Regions from separate parts of the Acidaminococcus sp. AM33-14BH genome, predicted to be linked through region 2. Evidence: a T-box and tRNA genes for the amino acid it is inferred to sense, from the RefSeq annotation. Region 2 holds a T-box; the other holds one or more tRNA genes.
The links. A T-box is a leader RNA that pairs with one kind of tRNA and senses whether it is charged. The one in region 2 lies ahead of ileS (isoleucine--tRNA ligase), so its partner is inferred to be a tRNA-Ile.
Positions count from the first base shown of each region.

Region 1 (15,129 bases), on a different contig from region 2:
AACATAATGAGCTCCTTTGCTTCTATCTGCTCTTAGTTTATCGGTTCTTTGCGTGAACTGCAAGAAAAAGCATAAAAATCTTGTTTTCGCACAAAAGAAAAAGTCCCTCCCCTGCCGCAAAACAGCAGGAAAGGGCTTTTATTCCATAATCAGAAGGGACCGATCTGAACGGCCGTTGCATAAAAGAGAACCACAAAGGCTACAATCCACCAAATGCCCAGCATGGGGATAGCAAATTTCCACCAGCGGCGCAGGGGAATGCCAGCAATGCTGAGGATGGTCATGGTCGTACCGCTTGCAGGAGTGACACTGTTGGTGAAGGCATCGCCCATTTGAAAGGCAAGGACAGCGGTCTGACGGGTAATGCCGACGAGGTCAGCCAACGGCGCCATGATTGGCATCGTGATGGCGGCCTGACCGGAACCGGAAGGAACCACCATGTTGAAGATATCCTGAACAATGAACATCCCAATGCCAAGCATGGATTTCGGCACGGCGTTCAGGGAGTTTGCTAGGTAGTAGATGATGGTATCAAGGATATGGCCATTATCCAACAAAATGGTCACGCCTTTGCACATACCGACCATCATGCAAGGAAGCGCCATACCGGCAACGCCCTTGATGAAAGCATTGGCGACCTTGTTCGCATTCATGCGGGACACAATGCCGGTGTAAATGATGAGGGCAATGAAAAGAGCCGCAATTTCATCCATATAGAAATCAAACTTCAAAACGCCAATAAGGATACCGGCTACAACAAGACAGAAACCAAAAAGGACAAGCTTATGGGTTCGGGTCATAGTGCCCGTTTCACCCATAATGGATTCGATGTTCATCTTTTCCTTGTAGATCTGGTCATAGTCATACATGAAGCTCTTTTCCGGATGCTTCTTGACCATACGGGCATAAAGGTAGAGTGGAATCACCGTAACAATGATGAGGGTTACAAGCATGACAAGACGGATCTGGATCCCTGAGAACATGGGCAGCCCTGAAATGCTCTGCGCTACACCAACCGTGAAAGGATTCGTCACACCGGCACCATAGCCTGCGCCAACAGCACAGAGGAACATACCAGCCGCTACAATGGAGTCGAACCCCAAAGCGTAGCACACGGCGGTCATGAGCGGAATAAAAGCAATGTATTCTTCGCTGCAGCCAGCCGTTGCGCTGAGGCAGATAAAAATTGGCAGAAGGACAGGAATGATCAGCGTTTCGTGACCTTCCATCTTTTTGACAACGTGGCCCATGAAAGCGTGGATGGCGCCTGTTTCCGCCATGACGTTCAGGGCACCGCCAATGATCATAAGGAAGCCAACAATACTGGCCGCGCCTTTGATGCCCTTTGGAATAGACATCAAGAAATCCAGGATCTTCGTTGGTTTCTGGGCAATGAAATGGAACGAGTTCGGATCAACAATCATACGGCCGCTGGCTGCGTCCTTGATGCGGACAAATTCACCAGCCGGTACAATATACGTAGCAATGGCACTTAAGACGAGGATGACCGCAATGATCATAATAGGACTTGGGACCGAGACTTTTTTGTTCTGGACGGGCTTTGCCGCCTGCTGAGGATTTTCGCTCATCGTGAGTTCTCCTTTTTTCTTATAGGGTAACGTCCGTAAGTTTCAAGATGGTACGGACCAGCATGGCTGTACGGGTAAAGAGGCTGTCAAGAACGGCATATTCCTGCATGGTATGGGCATGATCCCCTTCGGGGCCCAAGGAATCGAGGATGGGGATTCCTGCCTTGGCAAGGTACGAGGCGTCAGAACAGCCGCCTGGATGGTAAGGACCAAAGGGCTCAATGCCAAATTCCGCTGCAGATTCGTTGTAGAGAGCAAGGAGGTTGAGATTTCCTTCGGTTTTTTCAAAAACAGGCATTTCTGTTGGAAATTCCACCTCCGCCCTTGTGTTCGGCACGTCAAGATGCTCACAAATGGCTCGAATGGCCGTTTTAAGTTCTTCCAAATCCTTATTGTAGTCGACACGGCAATCCGCTTCGATGCGACAAAAATCGGGGACAGCGTTTGAGACCACGCCGCCAGAAATGACATCGGTACTGACGATGCGTCCTTTTTCAAGGTCCGTCAGCGCCCGCATCTTGGTGATAATACCGGCCATAGCTTCAATGGCATTTGCCGACGTCGTATAGGCATTACCGACGTGGCCGCTTTTGCCGTGGACCTTGACCCACACATCCATGCACCCCTTACGGGCGACGGTAAGGACGTGATTCATGCGGCCCGTTTCCATATTGAAGGCACAGAGACAACCTTTCGCTTCTTCGGCAAGCATCTGGTCGGCCCGAGATCCCACATGGGTCGTTTCCTCATCGCCGACAAGGACAACCTTGAAAGGATGGTCCTTATATCCCAGATCCGTCAGGATCTTGATGACATATAAAAGCATCACGACGCCGCCCTTCATGTCGGCGCAGCCCGGTCCATAGACCTTTCCGTCTTCAATACGGAAAGGTTGATCAGGATAGGACCCACTGGGGAATACCGTATCGACATGACCACAGAAAAGAATGGGTTTTCCCTGTCGATCATCACCCAAGGTTGCCCGCAGCATGGGGATGGCGCAGCCCGTATCAAGCATTGTCGCCGTAAAGCCTTCCTTGGTGAAACGGTCCGCCACCTTTTGTAGGAGGGCGGTGATGAGTTCTGCTTCCTTGCTGCCTGCTTGGTAGTTAACAAGGTCTTTCCAGTAGGTAATCATATCGTCACGGTAGAAGGATACTTTATTTTGAATGGTTTCTTGTAAATTTTCCATAGTTATCCCTTTCCTCACTGTGTCAATTTTGCGAAATGAATATAAATACATTTTACTCCACGATTATGCATGGTGCAACTACTTTTTCTTCAAAACCGTGTATGCATTTGGAGCTTGGTGTGAATTGAAAGACCTAATCCTTGCTTCATTCGGGTCTGCGTGGTTAATTATGCATGCTGAGTGGACAAAATCCCCTCTCCCTCTATTTTTTCTCGGAGTAGAAATAAAAGGGGAGCCCGACGTCTCCCTCCGAGCGACTAGCGAGGAACATTTTTCGACGGGCCAAAACCGCTAATCGCAAGACTCCTGTCGCAGCGATTTGATTCACGGACCGTGTTAAAAAACAATTCACCGCCCTCCCGTAGAGCGGTTTAGCGCTGCCCTTGCGGCTTTTATAGTCCCTTAGTTATTATTTCCCAGCCAAATAATGGAGGGCAAAATATGCGTACACACCAGCTCCATAGGGCAGGGAGTCCTCGTCAACACAAAAATCCGGATGATGATGAGGATAAACAGAGCCCTTTGCTTCATTGCGGGTCCCCAAGAAGCCAAAAACGCCGGCGGTCTTTGCCATGTAGACGGAAAAATCCTCTGCACCCATCTGTTTTCGCATGGGAACAAGGGCATCGCCCCCCAGCATATAGCGATAAGCCGCCCGGCCGATTTCATTGAGCTCGTGATGACTGTTATCGAGGGGATCAGGGCCAAAGAAATAGGTCAAATCTGCCGTACAACCATAGGCTTTGACAAGATTCTTTGAAAGGTTCTCAATGAGACCGGGGATCTTTTTGCGGAAGTCGTTAACAAGAGCCCTCGTAGTCCCCACAAGTACCGTTTTATCAGCAATGATGTTGCTTTGGGTCCCCCCATTCATCATTCCTACAGTAAGGACAAAGGTATTCTTCGGATCATTGACACGGCTTACAAGGGTCTGAAGGCCCATGACAGTGGCTGCTGCAGCGACGATGGTATCATGGCCATTTTGCGGTGCGCTCCCATGCGCGGCCTTTCCATGGATCGTAATGGTAAAACGGTCACTGGACGCCATGCGGGGACCGTCTTCGAGATTGGCAGTCCCAACGGGAAGGAGTGCCCAAATATGCTGACCAAAAATGGCGTCCACATCATCCAAGGCGCCCGCTTCTACATAATGGCGCGATTCGGTGCCGATTTCCTCTCCCATCTGGAAAAGCAGTTTGACGGTACCACAGATTTCTTCCCGCCGCTCTACAAGGAGACGGGCGGCACCGAGGAGCATGGCCATATGGGCATCGTGTCCGCAGGCATGCATGACCCCAGGGTTCTGCGAAGCATAGTCCCTTCCGTTCGCATGTTCCGTAATGGGGAGCGCATCAATATCAGCGCGGAGCATAACTGTCTTTCCAGATTGTTTGCCCCGGATGATGCCCACACAGCCCGTCATTCCGGAGAAAGTTTGCACTTCAACGCCAATAGTCTCCAAGGCTTCTTTGATGTGCGCCGTCGTTCCCAGTTCGTGACAGCCCAGTTCCGGATGGCTATGGAAATAACGGCGTTCCTTGATGATATAGTCCTTCAAGGCAAGGGCGTCTTTTTTCAGTTCATCCATAAGTCAGCCTTCCTTTCCCAATACATTCAGTGCAAAACCGGCATAAATTCCAGCCCCGCGAGGAAGGACCGCATCATCAATACGGAACGTATTGCTGTGAAGTGGGGACTTATCGGTGTCTGTACCCGTCCCCAAATAGGCGATTACGCTGGGAACTTCATCCATGATAAAAGCAAAGTCTTCAGACGCCATCATGGCCGGCATAGTGACAAGGGCTTCCTCACCCCAGAGGGAAACAGCAGCTTTGGAAGCTGCGTCGAGGAGCGCTGGATCATCATTGCTGCACAGTGGTTCGTGGGTGACAACGTCCATCTTTGCATGGCAGTCCATGGCTTCCGCCGTGCCTTGTGCCAAGGCTTCCAACTTTTTGGGAATCCCTTCAAAAAGGTCACGGTCATAAGTCCGGATGGTGCCTTCCAGTTTCACCTCGTCACAGATGATATTGAACTGTTTTCCAGCCTCCACCTTTCCGATTGTCACAACAAGGGGATTCAAGGGATCGCTGATCCGACTCACAAGGGTTTGGATATCCATGATCACTGCGCTTGCGGCCACGATTGCATCGTGACCGAGATGAGGCGTTGATCCATGAGCCGAAGTTCCCGTAATGGTCAGGTTAAAGTTGGTGCAGGACGTGGAGCGGAGACCTGCATCAAGAGAGATGGTTCCAAGAGGCAGTCCAGGCTGCACATGGATTGCAAAAGCCGCATCGACATCCTTTAAGATGCCGTTTTTAATGTAAAAGGGCGCCCCATTACCCGATTCCTCAGCCGACTGAAAAAGGAGCTTCACGGTCCCCAAAAAATTTTTAGACTCCTCTTTAAGTACCTTTGCTGCGCCAAGAAGCATCGCCGTATGGGCATCATGACCGCAGGCATGCATAACACCTATATTTTGGGAAGCAAAGGATACGCCGCTTGCTTCTTTTATGGGAAGGGCATCAATATCGGCCCGCAAAAGAACGGTCTTGCCCTGTGCTTTGCCGGCAATGGTCCCGACTAGACCATAATAGGAGGGATAGCGCATCACAGAAATTCCCATGCTTTCCAGTCTTTTAGCAATATATTCCGTCGTTTTTGCTTCTTTAAAGGAAAGTTCTGGATGCTCGTGAAGTTCATGTCTGTCTCTTGTGAGCGTTTCTGAAAGCTCACAGATTGCCTTACGTAAATCCATATAATCACCTTTTTCTTAACGTTTATAAACAGCCAAAGAGGGTCCTGCCAAAATCGGCAGGACCATTGCTTCAACTCAATGAGAAAGGAGAATAGGACCGCCAGGGCCAAGAGGAATATTGAAGATGACCCAAATGGCGATGAGGACAATCCAGCTAATAGCAAAGAACAGGGAATAAGGGATCATATTGGCGATGATGGTTCCCATGCCTGCATCCTTTTGATACTTCCGGACAAAGCCAAGGATTAAAGGGAAGTAGTAAAAGAGCGGAGAAAGGGGGTTCGTAATGGAATCCCCAATACGATAGGCCGCCTGGGTTAGAGCAGGATCGTAGCCTAAGAGCATCATCATGGGCACCATGACTGGGGCCAAGATTGCCCATTTTGCTGAAGCAGAACCAATGAAAATGTTGACAATACAGGACACAATAATAAGACCGATGATAAGCGGAACACCCGTAAAGTTCCAAGTCTTCAAAAGATTTGCCCCATTGATAGCAAGGACTACGCCAAGATTCGACCAAGCAAAGAACTTCGTAAACTGTGCACAGAAGAAGCAAAGTAAAATGTAAGATGATACATCTTTGAAGCCCATGGAGATATCGGCGAACATATCCTTATCATTCTTGTATTTCCCGCTGGCAAAGCCAAAGACAGCACCAGGAACGAAAAGAACCAACGTAACCATGAGGATGATGCCCGTCATGAAAGGCGATTTAGGGTCAAGGACGGAATGAGTCTTTGGGTTTCCTAAAATCGGATCCTCACCGACGCACATGAGGCCAATGACGATAATCGTAAGGAGCGCACCAATACAGGCTTTTTTGACAGCTGACACCTTTCCCGGCGTGATGTTTGTCAGATCCTTATCAAGTTCGTACTGACTCAGATCTTCCCCAGCAAAGCGGGGAATCATGAAACGCTCCGTTACAAAAGTTCCAACTAGACTAAGAACAATACAGGATGCAACCATGAAATAATAGTTGATGGCAGGAGAAGCTTGATAATTTGGATCGATGAGACGAGCGGCCGCTTCCGTAAAGCCATACGCCAAGGAATCAGACATACCGAGCATCATGTTAGCACAAAAGCCAGCAGCAACACTAGCAAAAGCGCAGAATACACCAACCAAGGGATTCCTTCCCAAACTAAGGAACACAACACCCGCTACAGGCGGCAGGACAACAAAAGCAGAGTCGCCGGCCACATTGCCATTAATTCCAATAAAAATAATGGCAAAGGTAACAACAGCCGGAGCGGCTTTGCCAAGGGCTACCTGCATAAAGGTGGCCAAAAAGCCACTTCGTTCAGCAAGGCCTGCGCCGATGACACAGACAAGAACCATGGCCAAGGGTGCAAAACTTGCAAAGTTATTGACAGCTTGGCTCCAAATCATCCGGAAGCCATCAAGAGTCATAAGATTGAGGACCTTGATGGTTTTTCCCGTACCAGGGTGAACGGCAGAAGCTCCCATACTTCCAAAGATGGCCGATAGGACCAAGGTAATAAGTGCGAGGATAATAAAAAGAGAGGCTGGATCGGGAAGGGCATTTCCAACAGTTTCTACAAAGTTAAGAAACCGATCCATAAATGTCTTTTTCTTTGTTTCCATAGTCATTCTTCCTTTCTTTATGTGGATTAAATACAGGCGACTAAAAAATACTCCCCCTTTCTTTATGTTGAAGCATCGGGAACTGGTAAGCATACGGATCCAGATTCGGTAAAAATCGGGTATCCCTTTATTTCCCGCATGTAATTAACGTTAAGTTTTTTAATATTCGAGACAACTCGAATATTACTCCTTTTATTCGCCTTTATTGTTTTAGTTTTACCACATTCGTCATGGCTTGTAAATTCATTCACCATCTAACTGCTAATTTGGATGCAAACTGTAATAATTGAAAAACTTTTATTGATTTTGTTTAGTAAATTCATGTAAAAATTCATCACGAATGCTGATTTCATTGCATGCAAAAACACCCTCCCGAGGGAAGGTGTTTGGATAAATAATTATGTATAAAACAAACCCCCTGTCCAAAGACAGAGGGTTCGCATAGAGTGAAGTTGGTGGGCCCACTAGGATTCGAACCTAGGACCAACCGGTTATGAGCCGGGGGCTCTACCGCTGAGCTATAGGCCCAATGTAGGAATTATACCCCAGAAAAAGATGCGCTGTCAACGTTTCTTACTCGAGGAATTCCTTGAGGGGTTTGCTCCGTTTCGGACTTCTCAGCTTGCGCAGGGCCTTGGCTTCGATCTGACGAATCCGTTCACGGGTCACACCAAAGTACTGACCGACTTCTTCGAGGGTACGCGTACGTCCATCGAGAAGACCAAAGCGCAATTCGAGGACACGCCGTTCGCGGGGGCTCAAATGCTCCTGAAGGACTTTTCCCAGCTGTTCCTGAAGCAATGTATAGGAAGCGGCTTCTGCTGGTGAGGGAGCTTCTTGATCCTCAATGAAGTCTCCCAGATGGGAATCTTCTTCTTCGCCAATCGGCGTTTCAAGGGAAACCGGTTCCTGGGCGATCTTCTGGATTTCCCGGACCCGTTCAACAGGCACATCCATTTCCTGGGCGATTTCTTCCGGAGTCGGTTCACGGCCCAGTTCCTGCAGGAGCTGGCGGGAAACGCGAACCAGTTTATTGATGGTTTCAACCATATGTACAGGAATACGAATTGTACGGGCCTGGTCAGCGATGGCACGGGTAATGGCCTGACGGATCCACCAAGTAGCATAGGTACTGAACTTGAATCCCTTATTATAGTCAAATTTTTCAACAGCCTTAATGAGGCCCAGGTTGCCCTCTTGGATCAAATCAAGGAAAAGCATGCCACGGCCTACATACCGTTTGGCAATGGAGACAACAAGCCGCAGGTTGGCTTCCGAAAGAGCCTTCTTCGCTTTTTCACCGCACATAGCGGCCCGATGCAGGACACGGTTAAAACGCTTACGGTCCTCTTCAAGACGGATGCTCAGTGATTCGTCCGGTTTTGTTTCAACTTTTTCAGAAACAGCGGCAAACAGATCATAGAGCTCAGGCAGATAGGACTTGTCGTCAACTTCCTCATCTCCGCTGCCAGTCTTGGGCGAACGGGTCAGATGATACCCTTTTTCAAGAAGCAACCGCTGCAGGCGCTTGCGTTCATCTACGGTAAAGGCCGGGCTGTAGGCTTCAATAGCCGCTTCATCAAGGCTTGGATTATCCTGCGTTTCCGCTAGGATAAAGCGATAAACGATGGATACAGTCCTGCTGTCACACCAAATTTCCTCTTCCTTGAGGTATTGCTCGATCGTATCGAGGAGCTTTGCCGCGCTCAGGCGCTTATTGACAGGTTCCCGTTCAACTTCCGGGGACTGACCGTCCAAAATGACGGCGGCCTGATTGCCTTTATCGGTCCGTTTAGCCAGCTTGATTTCATCATTTCCTGAAAGCAGGGGCACGCGGCCGATTTCCTTAAGATACATACGGACAGGATCATCGACGATGACCCCTTCTGGGACAGACAGGTTGGACAGTTCCGACTCTTCAATGGTCAGTTCCTCATCGTCCATGTTTTCCGGTTCTTCCTCTTCGGCATGGTCATCAACAACTTCGATATTCTTTTCTGCCAGTTTTGAATAAATTTCATCCATTTCATCAACGGAAATGGAATCTGTATTCTGCATGCGATCCTGGATTTCCTTATAAGTGAGAACGCCTGAATTCTTTTTTGCCAAGGCTTCGAATTCAGTAATCCACTCAGCGGTGGTCTTTTGCGGTGCTGCATCTTTCTTGGGAGCAGCTTTCTTACCACTGGTCTTTGTTTTAGCCGTGGCTGATTTAGCGGACGATTTAGCCGCCGTCTTCTTCTTTGCAGCCGGTTTCTTTTCGGTTTCTTTGGTTTCCTTCACCTTTTTAGTTTCCAGCTCCTTTATTTTTTGATCAGTCATTTGAGCGTTCCCTCCTTCCCCTCATCATCAAAAGTACTGCGGTCACCGGGTGGGTACCGCACTTCTTAAATTTCGTATCTCCATTCTTATTCGTCGGCATTCCTGTAATTCCTCTAAAAATTTTTCATTACCTTCTTTTTCATAGCGCTGGGCCAGTTCACTGTGCCGTTCATATTCTTTTTCAAGCGTTGCTGTCTGCAGCCGGAAAAGACAGTCCCGGAGCACTTCTGGGAGCGTTTCTTGAGGGATTGACGAAGCAAGGATGGTCGATAGTTCCGCGGCTCCTTCTTCATTTACATCCTCAAAAAGGTCCCGTCCATCATGAAAAGTGCCGGCTCCCTTGCGAGCACAATAAGAGGTAAAGATGGCCCGTCTTGCAGCGGTTGAAAACGCATCCGTATGAGCAAAACCTGCCTGATCAGGATCGATTTCCAAGCCCATGAGAAGTGCATAGAGCACGCCCCGCTCAGCCTGTTGGGTCGGGCTTTTGATTGCAACCTTCTTTTGCAGCAGCCATTCGGGATTGAAGGGGCGTCCGCTCCCATTGGGGCGGACAAGCTTTTGGTACTCACTCCGGATTTCACCCTCATCAAGGACAAGGCGCCTTGAAAGATCGCGGATACGTTCACCCACTTCCACATCAGAGCGGCAGTCCTTGAAAAAGGGCAGGATTTCCGAAACGGCCCCCACCTTTCCTGAAAGAGTCGTTACATCGCTTCGGGAGAGCACCGTGTCGACTTCGTAATCAATGCCGCCCTTGGCCTGGTCCAAGAGGGAAAGGAAGGCTTCCTGCCCGTCCTTGCGGATGAATTCATCGGGGTCCTTGCCGTCTGTAACGTGCATGACGCGGCATTCAAGGCCCACGGCAAGGGCAATGGGAATGGACCGCATGGCTGCATTGCGTCCGGCGTTATCGCTGTCAAAGCAGAAGATGACTTCCGGTGTGACGCGCTTTAGAAGCTTCGCCTGATATTCCGTAAAGGCCGTTCCCATGGACGCCACAGCCCAAGTGATACCTGCCGCATGGAGACTGATGGCATCCATATGGCCTTCGACAATGAGTGCCTGGCGCCGCTTCCTGATGCTTGGAAGCGCCCGGTCCATCCCAAAGAGCAGGCGTCCTTTATGGAACCAGCTTGTCTCCGGTGTATTCATGTATTTGGCCGGCGAAGCCTCCTTGCGCAGGATGCGGCCCGTAAAGCCAACGACTTTCCCCCGAGGGTTCTTGATGGGGATCATGATCCGCTCACGGAATTTGTCATAGATCCGACCGGAATCGGACTGGCCTATAAGCCCGGCCTTAAGGAGCGTCTTTTCAGGGATTCCTCTCTTTTCAAGGGCCTTATGAAAGGTCTGGGCATCCGGTGGAGCAAGCCCCAACTCAAAGGACTCGACAATATCCATACCAATGCCGCGGCTGGCAAGATATGTCAATCCTTCCTTTCCGTATTGAGTCTTTGTCAGGCACGCATGGAAGAACCGGGCTGCCAGCTCATTGGTCCCGACGATTTCTTTTTCCTCCTGCTCCCGACGGATTTCCTCAGCCGTCTTTTCAGGTTCCGGAATGGGAATTCCGTACTTATTGGCTAGGATCCGTTCCGCCTCAACAAAGGAAACGTGGTCCCGCTTCATGACGAAGGTGAAGACATCACCGCCGGCGCCGCAGCCAAAGCAGTGAAAAAAGCCCTTTTCTGGATTCACGGTAAAAGAAGGCGTTTTTTCCGAGTGGAAAGGGCAGCATCCCCAGAAACGGCGGCCTTTTTTCTTGAGGTCCACCGTTTCGGAAACAACGCTCACAATATCAGCGGCCTGACGGACCTGTTCCTTGAAGCTCTCATATTTTTCCTTGAGATCTCCCATACCGTCACCGCCTTTCCTAAAAAAGTCCCTTGTCTATCATAAAAATAAGGGAAAACCTCCGCAGACGCCTTCCCTCAATTTTCCTTCGCTATTTATCTTATTCTACACAAGTGACGAATTTCCTTTTTTATAATGAAATTTTCTTCAAGATAGCGTATAATTAAGTGTTATTTTTTATGGAAGAATCGTGGAAAAGCCATTTTTCTGCTGGACTTTTTCTTGAGGAGGCGTCGCCGATGCTGAAAAAAATTTTCTTATGCTGTTGTCTTCTTATGACTTTTCTTTCTGCTCCTTTGGCGTCAGCAGCACCAGAAATTACGTATGATCATCAGGAATTTGATCCTGATACGCTGACTTACCGTCTTTCCGGCCATGTCGCCGTAAAAACAGGGAACCGCACCATTACGGCTGACCGAGCTGAAGTTTCGCTTCTTACCAACGAAGTACGGGCTTGGGGAAACATCAGCCTCGTCGATGGAGACATTACCTTTCGGGGAACATCCACCATCGTCCGGCATAGTGATCATTCGGCCGAGGTAGAAGGCCCCGTCATCTTTGAAGAGGGAGATGCGGACATCCGGGCCCAGCAGGGGCGTTTTGACTGGGAGACGAAACTTGCCACCTTTACGGGAGATGCGGTCTACGTAAATCATAAGACCGGGGATCGCGTTGAAAAGGACACGCTTACCTATAATGTGAAGACGAAGAAAATCGTGCAGTAAATCGAAAAACCGGGGAAAAGCCTGAACGCTTTTCCCCAGTTTTTTAATATTCAAAATCAAAGTTTTTGCGCAGATACTCCAAAATGAGACTTGCCGTTTCTTCAATGGCCCGATTCGAAACATTGATGATCATACAGTGGAGCCGCTGCATAATGGCTCGCGCATAATCGAGTTCCTCTTCAATACGACGCAGGTCCGCATAGTTTGCTGTATCCCCAAGCCCCATCGCCTTAAGACGGGCAATACGGATCTCATTGAGCTTGTGTGGATCGATGAGAAGACCAATGATGCGGTTATTCGGGACCTTGAAAAGTTCCTCAGGCGGCGGAATCTCCGGCACAAGGGGAACGTTGGCCACTTTGAGCTGCTTATTGGCAAGATACATGGAAAGGGGCGTCTTCGAAGTACGGGATACCCCAATGATGACAAGGTCCGCTTTCGTAAGGCCCCAAGGATTTTTCCCGTCATCATACTTGATGGCAAATTCCACGGCGGCAACGCGTTTGAAATATTCATGATCCAAGGCATGGATGAGGCCAGGCTGATTTTTTGGTGTAAGCCCGCTGGTCTTTTCAATGGCCGTCAGGACCGGCCCCAAGATATCAACGGCAGTCACATTCAGTTCCTGGGTCTTGCGGGCGACTTCGGCCCTGATTTCCGGAGATACGATGGTATAGCAGATAACCGCATTGGATTCCTTTGCTTCTTGGACAATCTTATCAATCTGTTCAATGCTGTTGACATAGGGCACACGGATGATATCAAACTTTTCCTGCACAAACTGGCTCGTTGTAGCACGGACAACCGATTCACTGGTCTCCCCAATGGAGTCGGAAATGGCATAGATGATGGGTTGATTAGCTATGATAGGTCCCTCCCTTTCCTTCGGCAAGTTCTGCCAGAAGTCTCGTCATATTGGTCTTGGAGACGCGTCCGACGAGTTTCCATTTGCCCTTTTTTTCGTCAAAAGGAAGAACTACGGGCAAGCAGTCCACTTCCCTTTCGATAAGACGTCTAGCCGCCGCAGCAGCTGGTTCATGGGGCTTAGAAAGGACAATCTTGGATAGTCCTGTCATGACCATTGCAAGGGGCAGATTATGTAGGTCCGCGCCTTGGCTGAGCGACGCCTTAAGAAGATCCTTACGGGAAATGACCCCAAAAAGGCATCCCTTTCCATCCACAACAAAGAGGGTTCCTACATCTTCCAAAAACATGGTGACGACAGCATCATAGGCACTTTTGCTGGCACTGACGACAATGGGGACACTCATGATATCCTCAATTGTAATGGAAGACAATTCCTCCACCAGCATACCCAAGGTGCTTTTCCCCGTGTAGAAATAACCAACGCGAGGCCGGGCATCAAGAATCCCGCCCATGGTGAGGATGGCAAGGTCACTGCGCAGGGCGGCCCGCGTAAGACCTAGTTCTCCGGCAATTTCCGTTCCCGTAATGGGGCCGCTCCGGCGAACAATCTCGGCAATTTTTTTCTGTCTATCACTTAGTGGAATGGGATTCACCCCCTTTCTTCCACATTACGAAAAAAGCGTACCTAATTTTCGTGCATCCGTCAAGAACATTTCCCTGCATTCTTCCCTCTTGCAGGAAAAGGCTGCTGCCGCACGGCAGCAGCCTTTCCTGCAGGGGACTATTACCAAGCCAGTTCTTCGTCGTTCTTATTGCGACCGCGGCCCGTCAGTTTATCAAGGATGATCCGCTGCTCGACCTGGGCCACCATCTTTTTCGTGAATTTCACAGCGTCAGGGTTGACAGACATACTATCAATGCCGCTTTCCACAAGGAATTCGGCAAATTCCGGATAGACGCTGGCAGCCTGCCCACAGAGGGAGACCGTCTTGCCATCCCGGTGGGCCACTTCGATAAGGTGGCGTACCGCGCGGCGTACAGCCAGATTGCGTTCATCAAAAAGGTGGGAAATGACATCGTTGTCACGGTCACAGCCCAACGTCAGCATCGTAAGGTCGTTGGAACCGATGGAATAGCCGTCGACATATTGATTAAATTTGTCGGCAAGGATGATATTTGCCGGGATTTCCGCCATGAGCCAGACCTTGAAGTCCGGTCCGCGATGGAGTCCTTCTTCTTCCATGATGGATACGACCTTGGCACATTCGTCCACGGTGCGGCAGAAAGGAATCATGACGTTGAGGTTCTTGAGGCCGTATTCTTCACGAACCTTGCGGACCGCCTGGACTTCCAGACGAAAAGCAGCCGTGTATTTCGGATCGTAGTAACGGGAAGCCCCTCTCCAGCCAAGGAGGGCACTCGGTTCATGGGGTTCAAATTCTTCCCCACCCTTAAGGTCGCGGTATTCGCTGGACTTGAAATCGCTGAAGCGCAGGGTAACAGGGCGCGGAGCCATGGCCTGAGCCACCTTGCGGAACCCTTCGGCAAGGGCTTCGACAACCTTTTCCGGATGACCCGTCTTCAGAAGATAAAGCGGATGTTCATGGATATAGGTCGTCCAGATGAATTCCTCACGCATGAGGCCAATGCCGTCGCAGGGCAGGCTGGCGTATTTATCGGCAAGGGACGGATCACCCAAATTCATGTAGATCTTGGTTCCCGTTACAGGGAAGGTTTCCGCAACAGCAGCAGCTTGCGCCGGCGCGGCGGCAGCTTCCGCCTTCTTTACCTGAAGGTTGCCTGCAAAAACAACGCCGTTTGACGCATCGACCGTGATTTCTTCGCCGCCTTTGAGGACTTCCGTAGCCGCTTCACCGCGGGATTTGGTGCCAACGATGCAGGGGATACCCAGTTCGCGGCTGACAATGGAAGCATGGCAGGTCATGCCGCCACTGTCCGTGACAATGGCCTGTGCCTTTTTCATGGCAGGCACCCAGTCCGGAGCCGTCATTTCCGTAACGAGGATTTCTCCATCCTTGAATTCGTCAATATCCTTCGGGTCGCGGATGACATGGGCTTTGCCATAGCCCTGACCCGGGCTTGCGGGAAGGCCCTTCAAAAGAACCTTGGCCCCTTCCATGGATCCGGCCGTCTGTTCTTCTTCGGTCTTCTTTTCCTTGTTGCGACGGGACCAAACAGTTTCCG
Region 1 is NZ_QTNG01000008.1:67,277-82,405, forward strand. It holds gene DW817_RS07030 (LTA synthase family protein) at 1-5, opposite strand, end outside; gene DW817_RS07035 (YfcC family protein) at 150-1,589, opposite strand; gene DW817_RS07040 (M20 family metallopeptidase) at 1,609-2,781, opposite strand; gene DW817_RS07045 (M20 family metallopeptidase) at 3,191-4,369, opposite strand; gene DW817_RS07050 (M20 family metallopeptidase) at 4,373-5,542, opposite strand; gene DW817_RS07055 (AbgT family transporter) at 5,618-7,153, opposite strand; tRNA gene DW817_RS07060 (tRNA-Ile) at 7,607-7,681, opposite strand; gene rpoD (RNA polymerase sigma factor RpoD) at 7,727-8,914, opposite strand; partial or broken gene DW817_RS11080 (RNA polymerase sigma factor region1.1 domain-containing protein) at 8,969-9,475, opposite strand; gene dnaG (DNA primase) at 9,518-11,335, opposite strand; gene DW817_RS07075 (LptA/OstA family protein) at 11,572-12,057, shown strand; gene DW817_RS07080 (pyruvate, water dikinase regulatory protein) at 12,101-12,949, opposite strand; gene DW817_RS07085 (helix-turn-helix transcriptional regulator) at 12,915-13,577, opposite strand; gene ppsA (phosphoenolpyruvate synthase) at 13,709-15,129, opposite strand, start outside.
Region 1: it has a tRNA-Ile gene. The T-box ahead of ileS (isoleucine--tRNA ligase) is inferred to sense a tRNA for this amino acid. The anticodon was not compared.

Region 2 (15,129 bases):
TTCTCCCAAAATGGTCGATCCCTGTGCCGATAAAGAAGAAGTCAGCCGTCTTTATGGGCTCGAACTGACGCCCTTGGAAGCTGTTCATGATGCGGACTGCATTGTTTTTTTGGTCCAGCATGAAGTCTTCCGAAAGCTGCAGATCGACGAGGCGGCAAGCTTGTTCCGCCGGCCAAAACCAGGACAGAAACAGGTCCTCATTGACGTCAAGGGCATGTTTGAACGGAAAGCTTTTGAAGAAAAAGGATTTCTTTACTGGAGTCTATAAAAGGAAGTGCCCATGAAAAGTGAAACCAAACTAAAAGTGGGACTGGTCCTTATCTTTTGTCTTTTCCTTGGGGGCGGAATGTATGTCATCAAGGGAATGGTAAAAGACCTCAATGCCCGGGACATCACGCGGTTCATGGCTGAACCGGCTGCTTCCTACGAGGCTTCGGAAGACGCCGTCAAAAAGGCGGTTGAACGCTATCAACAGGGCATTGGACCGGCCCGTCTCCTTGCTCGTCCTGACTCTTCTTCGGTACTCCTTGTTTTTGATGGACTGCCCTCCAAGACGGATACCGAGCGGCTTCTTGCGGTTCTTCGCAGCCATCAGGTGAAGGCCTTGTTCTTTGTAGAAGGGGAAAATGCGGCCATGGACAAGGAGCTTGTGCGCAAGATCAAAGGAGAAGGTCATTTGCTGGGAAACTTTACCTTCCATGGACAGGCCCAGGCAGAGACCCTGCCGATTGCTAAGTTTATGGCGGAAGCTGTGGCTGCCCAGACGGCCCTAACGGATCTTACCGGGTCAGCTCCGCAATATATGCGGGCCCCAAGAACGAAGGTTACGGCCGACCTTCTGGTAAGGACAGCCGCGGCTGGTCTTCCCGTATATGTAGATACACCCCTCCTGTTTTACCCCAGTCAGATGGCAACCAAAGACAACGTCAAAACATTTGCCCTTGGCGTGGGTGGGGGGAGCATCCTTGCCGTGGAAAGCGGCGTTCCCGTCGTGGGCGGACCTAAAAAGCCCAAGGTCCAAACCGGGAAAAATGGGCCCATCGAGCACCCGCCCACAGTCAAGGACCGTCCCGAAAAAGCGGCTTCGGACGGGGCCAGTTTAGCGGAAAAAGTAGAGGTCTTGATTGAGTCCCTTCAACAGCGGGGCCTTAAGATTGTTGGATTGTAGGAGAAGGATTGTGAAAGAACATTGTGATGTCCTCACGAGGGAGAAAAAAGACCGTCGATTGTTATCCCATGTGCCGGATGCATCGGGCGTGCGCAGCCATCGGGACCGCCGCAGAGGAAACGGCGGCGGACGGGGCCCTGAGGATTTTGGTGCCTATATCAGGGAAGATGCTGCGGGACGGCGCTATCTCGTGGATTATGAAGTTACCGTCCGTGTAGAAAAGGACCGTATCAAGGCACGGGCCCTTGACATCTCAACAACGGGCATGCTTCTTCATGCCGAGCTAGGCTGTGACGAATCCTTGCTGACTGAAGGAACAACGCTTTCCCTTTCTTTTGAAATAACCCCGGGAACCCTGCCTGAAGGATACGAAATGAAAATCAAGGACCTAGGGGCCACGGTTGTTAGATCGTTCCATAAAGAGAATGCGGAGGGCCTTTTTATTGGCGTGCAGTTTGCGGACACGCTTGCCGAGTTTGCCAATAAAAAACGCGGCCGCTATATGCTGGGGCTTGCTTCGTTTTTCCTTTTTGTGGTTGTCTTTGTCATCATCATGATGCGGGCTGAATCGGTCCTTTATTTCCGGTTCAACAAGACTCTTTATTTATATAGCATCATTGCCGCTACCCTGCTGTTATCACGCTACCTTTTTGGCGCGCTCTACCGGCCTATGAAGGTGGATCCCGATTTTACGCCGGGGGTCACCATCATCATTCCTTGTTTTAACGAAGAGACGTGGATCGATCGGACCATCCTTTGCGCCATCAACCAAGATTATCCTCCTGAGCAGCTGGAAGTCATCGTTGTCGATGATCATTCCACGGACCATTCCTGTGAAGTGATCCAAAAGACCATTGATTCCCTGACCGCATCGGATCAGCTTTTCCACACGGACCAGCGGATCCGCTGGATCCGTCAGCCTCAGAATATGGGCAAGAGGGAAGCCATGGCCCGCGGAGCTGAGCTTTCCACAAAGCCCCTCCTCGTCTTTGTGGATTCAGACTCCTTTCTTGACCCTTATGCCGTCAGGAATCTTGTCCAACCCTTCAAGGACGAAAAGATGGGCGGCGTTTCGGGCAGGACTGACGTGGCCAATACCTATACCAATTCCCTGACCAAGATGCAGTCTGTCCGCTATTATATTGCCTTTCGCATCATGAAAGCGGCGGAAGGCTACTTTGATGCCGTGACCTGCCTGTCGGGACCGCTTTCGTGCTATCGCAAGGATCTTGTCCTTGCCCATAAGGAGGCGTGGCTGCACCAGACGTTCCTGGGACAGAAAGCGACCTTTGGGGACGACCGGAGCATGACGAACTTTATTCTCCGCGGACATCGCACAACTTATCAGGATACGGCTATCTGTTCCACCATTGTCCCCAATACCCACCGCATGTTCCTCCGGCAGCAGATGCGCTGGAAACGGTCCTGGCTGCGGGAATCCCTGATTGCGGCTCGTTATATGTGGAAAAAGGAACCGTTTGCCGCCATTTTCTTCTATATGGGATTTTTGGTTCCCATTATTGCTCCCATCATTGTGCTCTATAATGTCTTCTATGTCCCCATCATGTACCGAATTGTCCCCTTGGGCTTTTTTGTCGGGATGTTCCTGATGGCGGCCCTGATGAGTCTTGCCCAGCTTTTTTTGCGGCGGAGTACAACCTGGATTTATGGTCTGTGGTTCTGTATCTATTACGAGCTGGTCCTGCTCTGGCAGATGCCCGTGGCTTGGTTCACCTTCTGGAAATCCAATTGGGGGACCCGTCCCACACCTGCTGACGTAGGACCCCAAAAAGGAGGGAAGATGAAGCCATGAGCCTTGGAGATCATGCCTATACGGTGCTCAAGGACCGCCGCAAGAAACGGCGTGTCCTGATCCAGTTTATTATCCTCCTTTTGGTCTTATTGGGGATCTTTTATGCCTTCTTTTTCCTTAAATCCTATACGCCCTATGCTGAGGATGAGGAAAGTTCCACTCTCAATACGGGATTCATTGCCCTTTCCTATGGCGGCGTTGACCGGACGGGGCGAACCTCGGACCTTATTGGGGAACCTCTTTTAAATGACCATTTGGCGGCCCTTCGGAAAGCCGGCTATGTCACAGTCACCAGTAAAGACGTGGCCGCCTATTATCATGAAGGAAAACGCCTTCCGCCGCGGGCTTTGTATTTGATGTTTGAGGATGGGCGCCGGGATACGGCTATTTTTGCCCAAAAGAGCTTGGAAAAATATAATTTCCATGCCACCATGTTTTCCTATGCGGAAAAACTGGAATCCAAGGATCCCAAGTTCCTTAGCAAGCGGGACATGCAGTCCCTCATGGATTCGTCCTTCTGGGATATGGGAAGTGATGGGTACCGGCTGCACTTCATCAACGTCTTTGACCGCTACCACAATTATCTGGGCGAGCTGACGCCGCTGCAGTTTTCCATGCTGCGTTCCAGCCTGGGACGCAATTACAATCATTACCTCATGGATTATCTCCGCGATAAGGATGGCTATGCAAGGGAAAGCTACCAGCATATGGTGCGGCGGATCGATTTTGATTATATGAACCTTCGCGATACGTACCAGCGAGAATTAGGATTTGTCCCGGAAGCCTACGCCCTCATGCATGCCAACACCACCCAATTTGGCAACCAGGACGATGTGAGCGCGGTCAATGAAAAGTGGATCCGCCGGCTCTTTACCATCAATTTCAATCGGGAAGGCAGTTCATTCAATGCCCATAACAGCAGCCCTTACGACCTGACCCGCCTGGAACCGGGTACAAAATGGCCTGTCAATCACCTTTTGATGCGCGTTGCCGCCGATACGAAAAGCATGGGGAAGATTCCCTTTGAAGAAGGTGACGAAAAGCGCCAAAAAGCGTGGAAACACTATTCTGGCGCCTCGGAAATCACGGGCAATTCCCTTATCCTTACGACGGCTCCCTATGGCATTGGGCTGACCGAACTATTGGGCAGCAAAGCGTATCAAAATTTCAGCTTATCCGTTCGTCTTACGGGCAACACCTTTGGCCGTCAGCAGCTGTTCCTGCGGGCAAGTGAAGACCTTTCACGATGCCTTATCGTGGAACTAAGCGGCGGCAGGCTCATCGTCACGGAACGGCGCCATGGGAAAGATACACCGCTCCTGCAGGAAAATGTGGATGTGCTCCTTGATAGGCCCCGTCTTTCTGTTGAAGAAGCTCAGAAGGAAGCGGAAGTCAAGGACTATGAGACACTTGCCCGTTATGCCCCGACTAGACAGGCTGCTGAGCGGTATGCCCAAAAAGCAGCGGCACGAAAGGCGAAACCAGCCCGTTCTGTCAAGGAGGGGGCTGCTCCCTATGAACCGAAGCTGGAACGAAATGCCCGGGAAAGCCACAGCCTCACCCTTTCCCTTCAGGATGATCAGCTGCTCATCACCCTCGATGGGAAAGCCCTTGATCCGCTATCCGTCCTGATCCTTGATCCGGGTTGTCTATTTTTGGGGGCGGACATGGGGAAAAATGAAAGCTGGAGCCAAAAGAACCAGGCTGAAAGTGTGTATGACGCGACTTTTGAAGACCTTGTTATCCATTCCCAAACGGGCCTTGATCCCGAAAAGGAGCAGGTCCTTTATTCTCTTAAGCTGTCTGGCCTTGACCGGTTCCGGTATGAAGCCGGGCAATACTGGGAAGACATCTTGAATTGGTTCCTTCGTTATATCTAAAAGAAAGGGGAATTTGCTGCCCTATGATCACTTTTCATCGACACCGCTGGGCTTTCTTTCTGGTCTTCATGGTCTTTTTGAGTCTAGTAGGTCCCACCCGGGAAGGCATGAGTGCTCACTTGTCCCTTTCGGCATGGATTCCCTATTGGAACCGGGCAGAAGGGGAAAAAGAAGCCCAGGTCCTTCAGGACCGCCTCCAGGACATTTCATATTTTGCCGCGTATTTTAATGACCGAAAGGAATTGGTTTTCCCTGAAAGGTTCCAAAAACCAGCGATTTCTGCAGACGGGGCCTATCTTACCATTGTCAATGATGTGGTTTTCCCAGATGGAACGAGCCGCTTAAAGGATACGGAACAATTAGCCAGCCTTCTTGCAACCGGAAAGAGCCGCAAAAAGCATGCTGTATCCATTCTTGATCTTGCGGAAAAGCACGGCTTTTCAGGCGTCGAAATCGACTATGAAACCCTTTGGAAAAAGGGCGATACCCGTCTTCAGGAACACTTCCTGCGTTTTCTTTCTGAACTGGAAACGCAGGCTGCACGGCGCCATCTCAAGGTCCGCGTCATCCTGGAACCGTCGGCGCCATTTGGTGCCCCTTTCCCGAAGAACATTGAATATGTCGTCATGGCCTATAACCTCCATGGTCCCCATAATGGCCCCGGCCCCAAGGCCGATCTGGCCTTTATTCGCAGAACGATGAAGAAGATGGATGCCCTCAGGGGGGAGGCCGCCCTTGCCTTTTCGATGGGTGGCGCAATCTGGAAGGACGGAAAAGAAGGCCGTTTCCTTTCTGAACAGGCGGCAGCGGCCCTTGCTGAACAATATGGAAAGGTTCCCCAGCGGGATGAAGCCAGCGCGGCCCTCCATTTTTCCTATGAAGCCGATGGACACACCATGACTGTTTGGTATGCTGACGTTACGACCCTTGAAGCCTGGAGCCAAGCGGCCCTGGAAGCTGGCTATCCCCACGTGTTCCTCTGGTCCCTCGGGGGCAGCGGCAATCTTTCACAGCTTGCTTCCCGTACAGGGGAAGGAGGGAAGGAGTAAACCGTGAAGAAACTCATCTTGCTGTACCTTTTCTGTCTGTGCGTTGGCTTTTCTTCCCTAAGCGAAGCCGGAAAGGCACTAACCATCATTCCAACAACCAAACAGGCCGTCATCTTTACCTTTGGCGGTCTGCAAAACGCCCAAACCGTAGCCGATGTACTCCAGCGAATGGATGAAGAAAAGCTGCGGGGCACCTTCTTTGTGACGGAGCGTGAACTGCGGGAAAATCAAGGAACCATTCGCCTCATCAAGAACCATGGCCAGGAAATTGGCATAGGTCTGCGCCCTGGGGACGCTCCTACACGGGACGCGGTCAAAGGGCAGCTGGAGCGCATAAGGACGCGTCTTCAAAAAGAATATGGCGTGACACCGACCGTGGTGCGGCAAATGTATGGCCCTTCCTCAACCATTGTTGAGGACGTCGCTCGTGAAATGAACCTCACCTTGGTGGGACAGACACGCAATGTGGTCCTGACCCGGCTCAAAGACGCCATGTCAACGGATGAAATCATGAACGCTGTCTTCAAAAAATGGGACTTTTCCTTGGGACGGGGACAGATTCTCTATTTCCGTCTGGATTTTCTTTCGGATCCCACCCTTATCGGCAAAGTCATGACAAGGATCCATAAGGAAAAGGTCGACGTCAATACATACCGAACCTTCCAGGACCAACCGGAAGCAAATCCCCGGAACGATTCGTCCTACGAAGTCCTTTCCGTCAGCGATGTTCTCCGCGATACGGCAAAGCGCTGGACCTATCCCGTTCCTAAGGAGCGGATTCCCGAGGCCCTCCAGCCGGGAACCATTGCTTACCCTGTGGACCAGCATAATTTTTCCAAGGTCTTTTTGTCCCACTATATCGGCGCGCCGCAAGTTGACGATAAGGACCGGATGTACGGCCTCGATCAGGATGTGATCCGCAAAGCCGATAAAAGCGGCGTCATCAAGACGGCTCCTGAAAGGACCATTTTCCTGACCTTTGATGATTGGGGGACGGACAATACCATCAATCAGCTGCTTTATGTCCTTCGCAAACATAAGGTGCCGGCCACCTTTTTCATCATTACGCGCTACATGCCGAGCAATCCGAATCTATTACGGGCCATTGCAGAGGAAGGGCATACCATTGGAAGCCATACGGACCTTCATGCCGCCATGGCCTTTCGGGATAAAAAGGGAAAAATCGTAGAATCCCAAAATCCAGAAGCCTATGCGGAAAATGTGGCTGAGGCCTATCGAAAATTGGCAGAAACCGTAGGAGATGTCAAGGTCGGCGGCCGCTATAGCCTTTCCCGTCTTTTTCGTCCGCCCACCCTTGCCATAAGCGAGAACGGAGCCAAGGCGCTTTTCAACACAGGCTATACCTATTTGGTCTCTGGCTATGAAAGTACCGAGGATTATGCCGCCCACAGCCTTTCCCAATTGGTGGGGGCCATCAAGGCAGGAATCTATACGCCTCGGCAAAGGGTCCGCAAGGGTTCCATCATCATCATGCACATGAGCGGTACAGCCCGTTTCACTCCGCAGGCGCTGGATATCGTCCTCACCCAGAATGAACTGCTGCGGGAAGACGACCCCCGAAAATTCAAGGTGGGGTACCTGACCGATTATTTGGTCCCTGGATATGATCAAATGAAATAAAAAAAGACCGTGAAAAAAGCGAAAAGTCGCTTCTTTTCACGGTCTTTTCTGCGCTTAGGGGAAAAGATAGCTTGTCATGGAGATGCTGCCCAGGTTGCGGATGTGGTTAAAGACTTCCGGTGTTTCCCCTTTGGATGCCCCTAAAAGATACAGAAGGGGCAAAAAATGGTCCGGCGTGGGTGCCGCGTAGGAAGCAAGGGGGTGGTCCCGATAGGTGAGAACTGCTTCATCATCGCGTTCCTGGACCTTTTCCGTAATAAAGGCGTCGAATTCGTCCGCCTCTTTGGAACCGTGGGGGTTATTCCAGTCCGTCTGCATCAGGTTATGGACGATGTTTCCGCTTCCTGCGACGACAATGCCTTCCTCCCGCAGGGCGGCCAGTTTTTCTCCAAAGGCGTACTGATCATGAGGGGAAAGGGTCCCATCGACACTGAGGGGAACAACCGGAAGTGATGCATCAGGGAACATATGGACGAAAAGCGTCCATACCCCGTGGTCGATGCCCCAGTCTTCCGTCATGACGGCCCCTGTAAGATCATGGATGCGGCGGGCTGTCTGCGGGTCGCCCAAAGCTGGATAGCTGACTTCATAAAGGGCTTGGGGGAACCCGTACATATCGTAGATCTGTTCCGGTTTTTGCGCGGCGTTGACGTAGCTGCCTCGGCTGTACCAATGGGCGGAAACGACGGCAATCGCTTTGGGCCGGCCATAGTCCGTGATGATCCTTTTGCCTAGTTCAGTCAAGGTTTTTGTCATTTCATTATGATCCAAAGCCAACATGGGACTGCCGTGGCCAATAAATAATGCAGGCATTCTTTTCATAGGGGAGACCTCCTTTATCATTTCGATAAAACGCTATTTTTTGAACTTGCTCTGATTATAATCCCGCTCTATAATGAAAACAAGAACGGTTTCTTGACTGACTTAGTATGAATTGCTTGACCTTTGGGAGGAAATGCCATGGAACACGATGATTTTGGGGTCTGTCCCTTTGTGACTGCCCAGCGGCTCCTGCAGGGCAAATGGGCCATTATCCTGCTCCATCAGCTCTATGATGGAACAAAACGCTTTGGCGAGCTGGAACGAGCAACGGGCATTACCCACGCAACCCTTGCTTCTCAGTTAAAGGCCCTGGAAAAGGACGGTCTTATTACGCGTCATGTCTATGCCGAGGTCCCGCCCCGAGTGGAGTACACTCTCACGGATATGGGCCGCCGTTTTGGCCCCGTGCTTAGCAGTATCGAGACCTGGGGAAATGAATACATCGCCTATTTGAGGACGCAAAAATAGAGGAGCCGGACACCGGCGTTTTTGAAGCGAAAAGTGTTCCTTGTGGTATAATGATAACAGTATACTTTACTGTATGGGGGTTATTTTCATGGATTATAAAGAACTTGTTGAAAATGCACGGAAATGCCTTGGCAAATGCCATGGCTGCCCAATCTGCAATGGCGTTGCCTGCCGCAATACCATCCCTGGACCTGGCGCGAAGGGGGTAGGGGACACAGCCATCCGCAATTATCAGGCTTGGCAGACAGTCCGCGTCGTCATGGATACGCTGTGCGAAAAAAGGGAAACGGATACCCGTCTGTCCCTGTTTGGACATTCTTTTGCCTATCCTTTTTTTGCCGGTCCTGTTGGTGCGGTTGCCATGCACTACAGTGATAAATATAATGATGTGACCTATAACGCCCAGCTCGTCCCGGGCTGTGCTGAGTCAGGTATCCTTGCTTTTACGGGCGACGGCATGGACGCGGAAGTCATGCGCGGGGCCACGGACGCCATCAAGGACTGCCAAGGTGTGGGCATTCCGACGGTGAAACCTTGGAACATGCAGATGATCAGGGAAAAAATGGACCTTGTCAAGGCTTCGGGAGCCCTTGCGGTTGCTATGGACGTAGATGCAGCTGGCCTTCCCTTCCTTAAAAAATTTGTGCCGCCTGCTGGCAGCAAATCGGTGGAAGAAATGAAAGAAATCATTGCCCTCACGGACGTGCCTTTCATCGTCAAGGGCATCATGAGCGTCAAAGGAGCCGTCAAGGCCGCCCAAGCGGGCGCTGCGGCTATCGTCGTTTCCAACCACGGGGGACGCGTCCTGGACCAGAGCCCTGCTACGGCCGAAGTCCTGCCGGAAATCGCGGCTGCTGTGGGCGGCAAGGTCAAAATCTTTGTTGACGGCGGGATCCGTACCGGCGTTGATGTTTTCAAGGCTCTTGCCCTGGGCGCCGATGCCGTCCTTATTGCCAGACCTTTTGTCAATGCTGTTTATGGCGGTGGCAAGGAAGGCGTACGCTGCCTTGTTGATAAATTGGGGGCTGAACTCAAGGATACGATGGAAATGTGCGGGGCAGCTACGCTCCGTGAAATTACGGGCGAGATGATTCGGAGGTAACCTTCTTTGCTGAAAGGAAAACATTTTTCTCCTAATCAAGTGGTTGCCCTGACGTTTTTGGGGCTGATCCTTGCAGGCGCTTTCCTTTTGATGCTGCCCATTTCCCATAGGGATGGGATGTGGATGCCTTTTCTTGATGCCTTATTTACTGCGACTTCTGCTTCCTGTGTCACAGGTCTTGTTGTCTGTGATACAGGAAAGGTTTTTTCTCTTTTTGGTCAGTTGGTCATCATTGGTCTCATTCAATTGGGCGGACTGGGCCTGATGCTTTTTGCCACGCTTTTTTCCGTTGCCCTGGGGCGGCGCATCAATCTTCAGGACCGCATGCTGATCCAGGCCTCACTCAACCAGAATGATATGAGCGGCGTGGTCCGCATGAGCCTGCGCGTGGCCAAATATACGGCTGTTGTGGAAGGGGTCCTTGGAACGGCCCTGGCCCTGCGTTTTTATCAGCAGTTTGGCCTCAAGGGCATCTATTATGGGTATTGGCATGCCATTTCCGCCTTCTGCAATGCTGGCTTCGACCTTTTTGGCAATTATCAGAGCCTTGTGGGCTATGTCCATGATCCGGTGGTCAACGGCCTCATTGCCCTGCTCATCATTTTGGGCGGCATAGGCTTTGCCGTCATGAGTGACGTGGTCCATACCCGGCACTTTCGGAACTACCGGCTCCATACAAAGCTCGTCCTTGTTTCGACAGTGGCCCTGATCGCTCTTGGGACGCTCCTCATCCAGGTCATGGAATTTGACAATGGAAGGACCCTTGGAACCCTATCGGTCGGTGACCAATGGATGGCCAGTTTCTTCCAGTCCGTTTCTGCCCGTACGGCAGGCTTCAATACCTTTGACCTGATGCAGATGCGCACTTCAACGATCCTTGTTATGGTGCTCCTCATGGTCATTGGAGCTTCCCCGGCATCAACGGGCGGCGGCATCAAGACGACAACGGCTGCCTTGCTGATCCTTTCCGCGCATCAAGTGCTTTTTCAGAAGCCGGAGTGTGTCATTTTTGGGCGGCGCATTGACCAGGAGACTATCCATCGGGCCTTTGCCATTACCACGCTGTCCATCATCTGGATCTTTCTTGCCATCATTGGCATTACGTATCTAGAGGAGACAAGCCTTGTGGAGGCCCTATTTGAAGTGGTTTCAGCCTATGCGACGGTGGGACTTTCCAGCGGACTTAGCCAGCATCTTACGGCAGGCGGGAAGATCATCATGATCCTTTCCATGTATGCCGGACGTGTAGGCATCATGACGTTTGTCATGGCCCTTACGGCTCGCCGCAGGGAAGCCTTGATCCGGTATCCTGAAGAAAAGATCATCATTGGCTAGGAGCATAACTATGAACAAAAAGAAACAGTTTGTTGTCTGGGGCCTGGGGCGTTTTGGCGCGTCCGTTGCGGAAACCCTGGTCGGAATGGGCCATGAGGTCCTGGGCATTGATCATGACGAAGAAGTAGTCCAAGAAATGGCCGATAAGCTGACCCATGTTGTTGTCAGTGAGGCCATTGATGAAACGGTGGTCAAGAGTCTGGGCCTGCGGAACTTTGACGCAGCCATCATTGCCATCGGGGACCTGGAACCAAGCCTTCTGTGCTGCATGATCCTTAAGGAAGCCGGTATGGCGACCATTCTTGCCAAGGCTTCCTCCGAAATCCACGGAAAGATGCTCAAAAAAATCGGCGCCACGTCCGTCATCTTCCCGGAACGGGACATGGGGCGGCGGGTTGGTCACAGTTTGGGCTTTACCAACATCCTCGACTTTGTGGAACTGTCCGACAACATTTGCCTTGTTGAACTGGATGCTCCTGTTGGGGCTGTCGGCAAGAGCTTGGTCGACCTTGATGTAAGACGTCGTTTTGGCGTCAATGTCGTAGCCGTCAAGCACCCTGATAAAAAGACGGAAATCAGCATGGATCCGCAAAAACCGCTTATTGCGAGAGACATCTTGGTGCTCATCGGCACCCAGAAAGATATTGAAAAGCTGAGGGAGGAACTATGATCAAACGTCTCACATCCCTCCAGAACGAAACGGTGAAGAAGGCCGCCAGCCTGCAGCAAAAAAAGTACCGCCTTAGGGAAGGCCTATTTCTCGTCGAAGGGGTCCGTGCTGTACGGGAAGTCCGGTCGTCTTCGTGGACCGTGACGGCTTACTTTTTTACGGATCTTCCTGAGGATTTCCAAAAAGAGGCTCAAGGGTCAGACATTCCCTATTATGAAGTGACTGGGGACATCATGAAAAAACTGACGGCAACGGAAGAGCCCCAATCGTTGGCCGCTTTGGTCCGCCTTAAGGAAAGGAGCCTTGAAACGGTCCATCCTGAAAGGGGGCTGATCCTGGTTCTTGACGAAATCCATGATCCTGGAAATGTCGGAACCATGATCCGTACCGCACGGGCCATGAATGCCCAAGGCGTTATCCTGCTTTCTGGCAGTGCCGACCTTTATAACCCCAAGGTAGTGCGTGCAGCCATGGGAAACCTCTTCCATATCCCGGTCTTTACGGGAATCACGGAAGACGCCCTTATGACCTTTGCCCAAAAGGCAGGTTGGACCTTGGTGGCAACAGCCCTAGATGGCGCCGCTGACTTGCGGGATTTCACATATCCCCAAAAGACGCTGCTCATCATGGGCAGTGAAGCTGAAGGGGTTTCTCACAGTCTCTTGGAAAAAAGTGCCGCCCGCGTCAAGATTCCCATGCTGGGGGAAGCGGAAAGCCTTAACGTCGGCGTTGCTGCAGGCATCCTGCTCTATGAAGCCATGGTGCAGCAGGATCCGGGACGGAACTGATTTTCTCCTTTCCCAAATGATTGACGTACCCAGACCGTGAGTGTATAATATCAGCGTATATCGACAATGCAATGAGGGAGACAGTACTTCCCATTTCTGGCAGAGCGATCCGGGGAGGGTGTGAGCCTGGACAGAAGGAAATGAGAAAGAAGATCACTCCGGAGCTGGTCATCGAAATCACAGTAGAATGACCCGTCTTATGGCCGTTATCCCATACAAAGTGGCAGGATAAGCCTGTCATGAGGGTGGTACCACGGGTTAAACCTCGTCCCTTAGGGGACGGGGTCTTATTTTTTGGAGGTGGAGCAAGTGTCAAAAGAAAATGAAGGGTATGGAAGCACGCTGAACCTTCCTGCCACAGATTTCCCTATGCGCGCAGGGCTTCCCAAAAGGGAACCGGACTTTTTAACATTCTGGAAGGAGAAGGGTATCTATCAAAAGAAACTGAAGGCCCACGCAGGACATAAAAAGTTCATTCTTCACGATGGCCCTCCTTATGCCAATGGCAAGATCCATTTAGGCCATGCCCTCAATAAGATCCTCAAGGACATCATCCTGAAGTATAAATATGCCCGCGGTTTTGATACCCCCTATACACCGGGCTGGGATACGCATGGGATGCCGATTGAGCATGCCTGCCTCAAGGAAGTGGGCGTTGACCGTCATAAACTCAGCGCCCTTGAACTGCGCAGGATGTGCCATGACTATGCCTTGAAATGGATCAATATTCAGCGCGAAGGGTTCAAACGGCTTGGCGTCCAAGGCGATTGGGATCATCCTTACATCACCATGAAGCCGGCTTTTGAAGCCGAACAGATCCGCGTCTTTGGGGAAATGGCCCACAAAGGCTATATCTATAAAGGCAAGAAGACCGTTTATTGGTGTCCGCACTGCGAAACAGCCCTGGCGGAAGCTGAAATCGAATATGCAGACCAAAAGACTCCGACCATCTACGTGAAGATTCCTCTTGTAGATGCAAAGGACAAGGCACCGGAAGGCGCACAGGGCAAGAAGACATCCATGGTCATTTGGACGACGACACCGTGGACCATCCCAGCAAATGTCGCTGTTACGGTCAATCCTGATTTTGAATATGCTTGGGTTGAATACGGGGATGAAGTCCTCATCATGGCAAGTGAACTTGTCGGGAAAGTTGCTGAGGAATGCGGCATCATCTTTGGTAAGGTCCTTGGAACAACGAAGGGCCGGGATATGGAATTCATGGAATGTGAACATCCTTTCCCGGAATATAACCATCGTAAATCCCTCGTCTGCCTGGGTGACTATGTTGACCTGGAAACTGGTACGGGCTGCGTCCATACCGCTCCTGGTCATGGTGATGTTGACTATCTGACAGGCCTTAAATATCACCTTGATATCCTTTGCCCTGTTGATGAAAAGGGCTGTTATACCGATGAAGCCGGGGAAGCCTTCAAAGGTCATTTTGTCTTTGATAGCAATGGTCTTGTCATCAAGCATCTGGCGGAAACGGGCCATCTGTTGGGCAAGAAAAGTATCCATCACCAATATGCCCACTGCTGGCGCTGCAAGAACCCCATCATCTACCGCGCGTCGGAACAGTGGTTCTGCTCTGTTGATGGGTTCCGTGAAGATGCATTGAAGGCCATTGACAATGATGTCCAGTGGATCCCGAGCTGGGGTAAAGCCCGTATCCACAATATGGTCCGTGACCGTCATGACTGGTGTATTTCCCGTCAGCGCGTCTGGGGCGTGCCTATTCCTATCTTCTACTGTGAAGACTGCGGAGAACCGCTCATCACCCCTGATACAATCAGTCATCTGGCTGCCATCTTCGAAAAGGAAGGCAGCGACGCTTGGTGGGCCCATACGGCAGAAGAACTGCTGCCGGAAGGTACGAAGTGCGCCAAATGCGGCGGTACCCACTTCCGTAAGGAATCGGACATCATGGATGTTTGGTTCGACTCCGGGTCTTCCCATCGCGCTGTCCTCAACCATTTCCCCGGTCTTACCTGGCCGGCTGACCTGTACCTTGAAGGCAGCGACCAGCATCGTGGCTGGTTCCAGTCTTCCCTTCTGACAAGCGTTGCCACGACGGGTAAGGCTCCGTACCGTGCCGTCCTGACCCACGGCTATACCCTTGATGGGGAAGGCCGCAAGATGAGCAAGTCTCTCGGAAATACCGTTGCCCCGCAGGACATCATCAAGGATTATGGTGCCGATATCGTTCGTCTCTGGGTTTCTTCCACGGACTATAAAGGCGATGTCCGCGTCTCTAAGGAAATCATCAAACACGTTTCCGAAGTGTACCGCAAGATCCGCAACACCATCCGCTACATCTTGGGCAATACGTCTGATTTCGACGCTGAAACCATGAAGGTTCCTTTTGCCGAAATGGAAGAACTTGACCAGTG
Region 2 is NZ_QTNG01000004.1:199,675-214,803, forward strand. It holds gene DW817_RS04740 (nucleotide sugar dehydrogenase) at 1-268, shown strand, start outside; gene DW817_RS04745 (polysaccharide deacetylase family protein) at 281-1,168, shown strand; gene DW817_RS04750 (glycosyltransferase) at 1,179-2,981, shown strand; gene DW817_RS04755 (hypothetical protein) at 2,978-4,861, shown strand; gene DW817_RS04760 (glycosyl hydrolase family 18 protein) at 4,885-5,910, shown strand; gene DW817_RS04765 (polysaccharide deacetylase family protein) at 5,914-7,551, shown strand; gene ygiD (4,5-DOPA dioxygenase extradiol) at 7,606-8,373, opposite strand; gene DW817_RS04775 (helix-turn-helix domain-containing protein) at 8,512-8,841, shown strand; gene DW817_RS04780 (alpha-hydroxy-acid oxidizing protein) at 8,930-9,943, shown strand; gene DW817_RS04785 (TrkH family potassium uptake protein) at 9,950-11,278, shown strand; gene DW817_RS04790 (TrkA family potassium uptake protein) at 11,289-11,948, shown strand; gene DW817_RS04795 (RNA methyltransferase) at 11,945-12,736, shown strand; T-box leader at 12,799-13,012, shown strand; gene ileS (isoleucine--tRNA ligase) at 13,106-15,129, shown strand, end outside.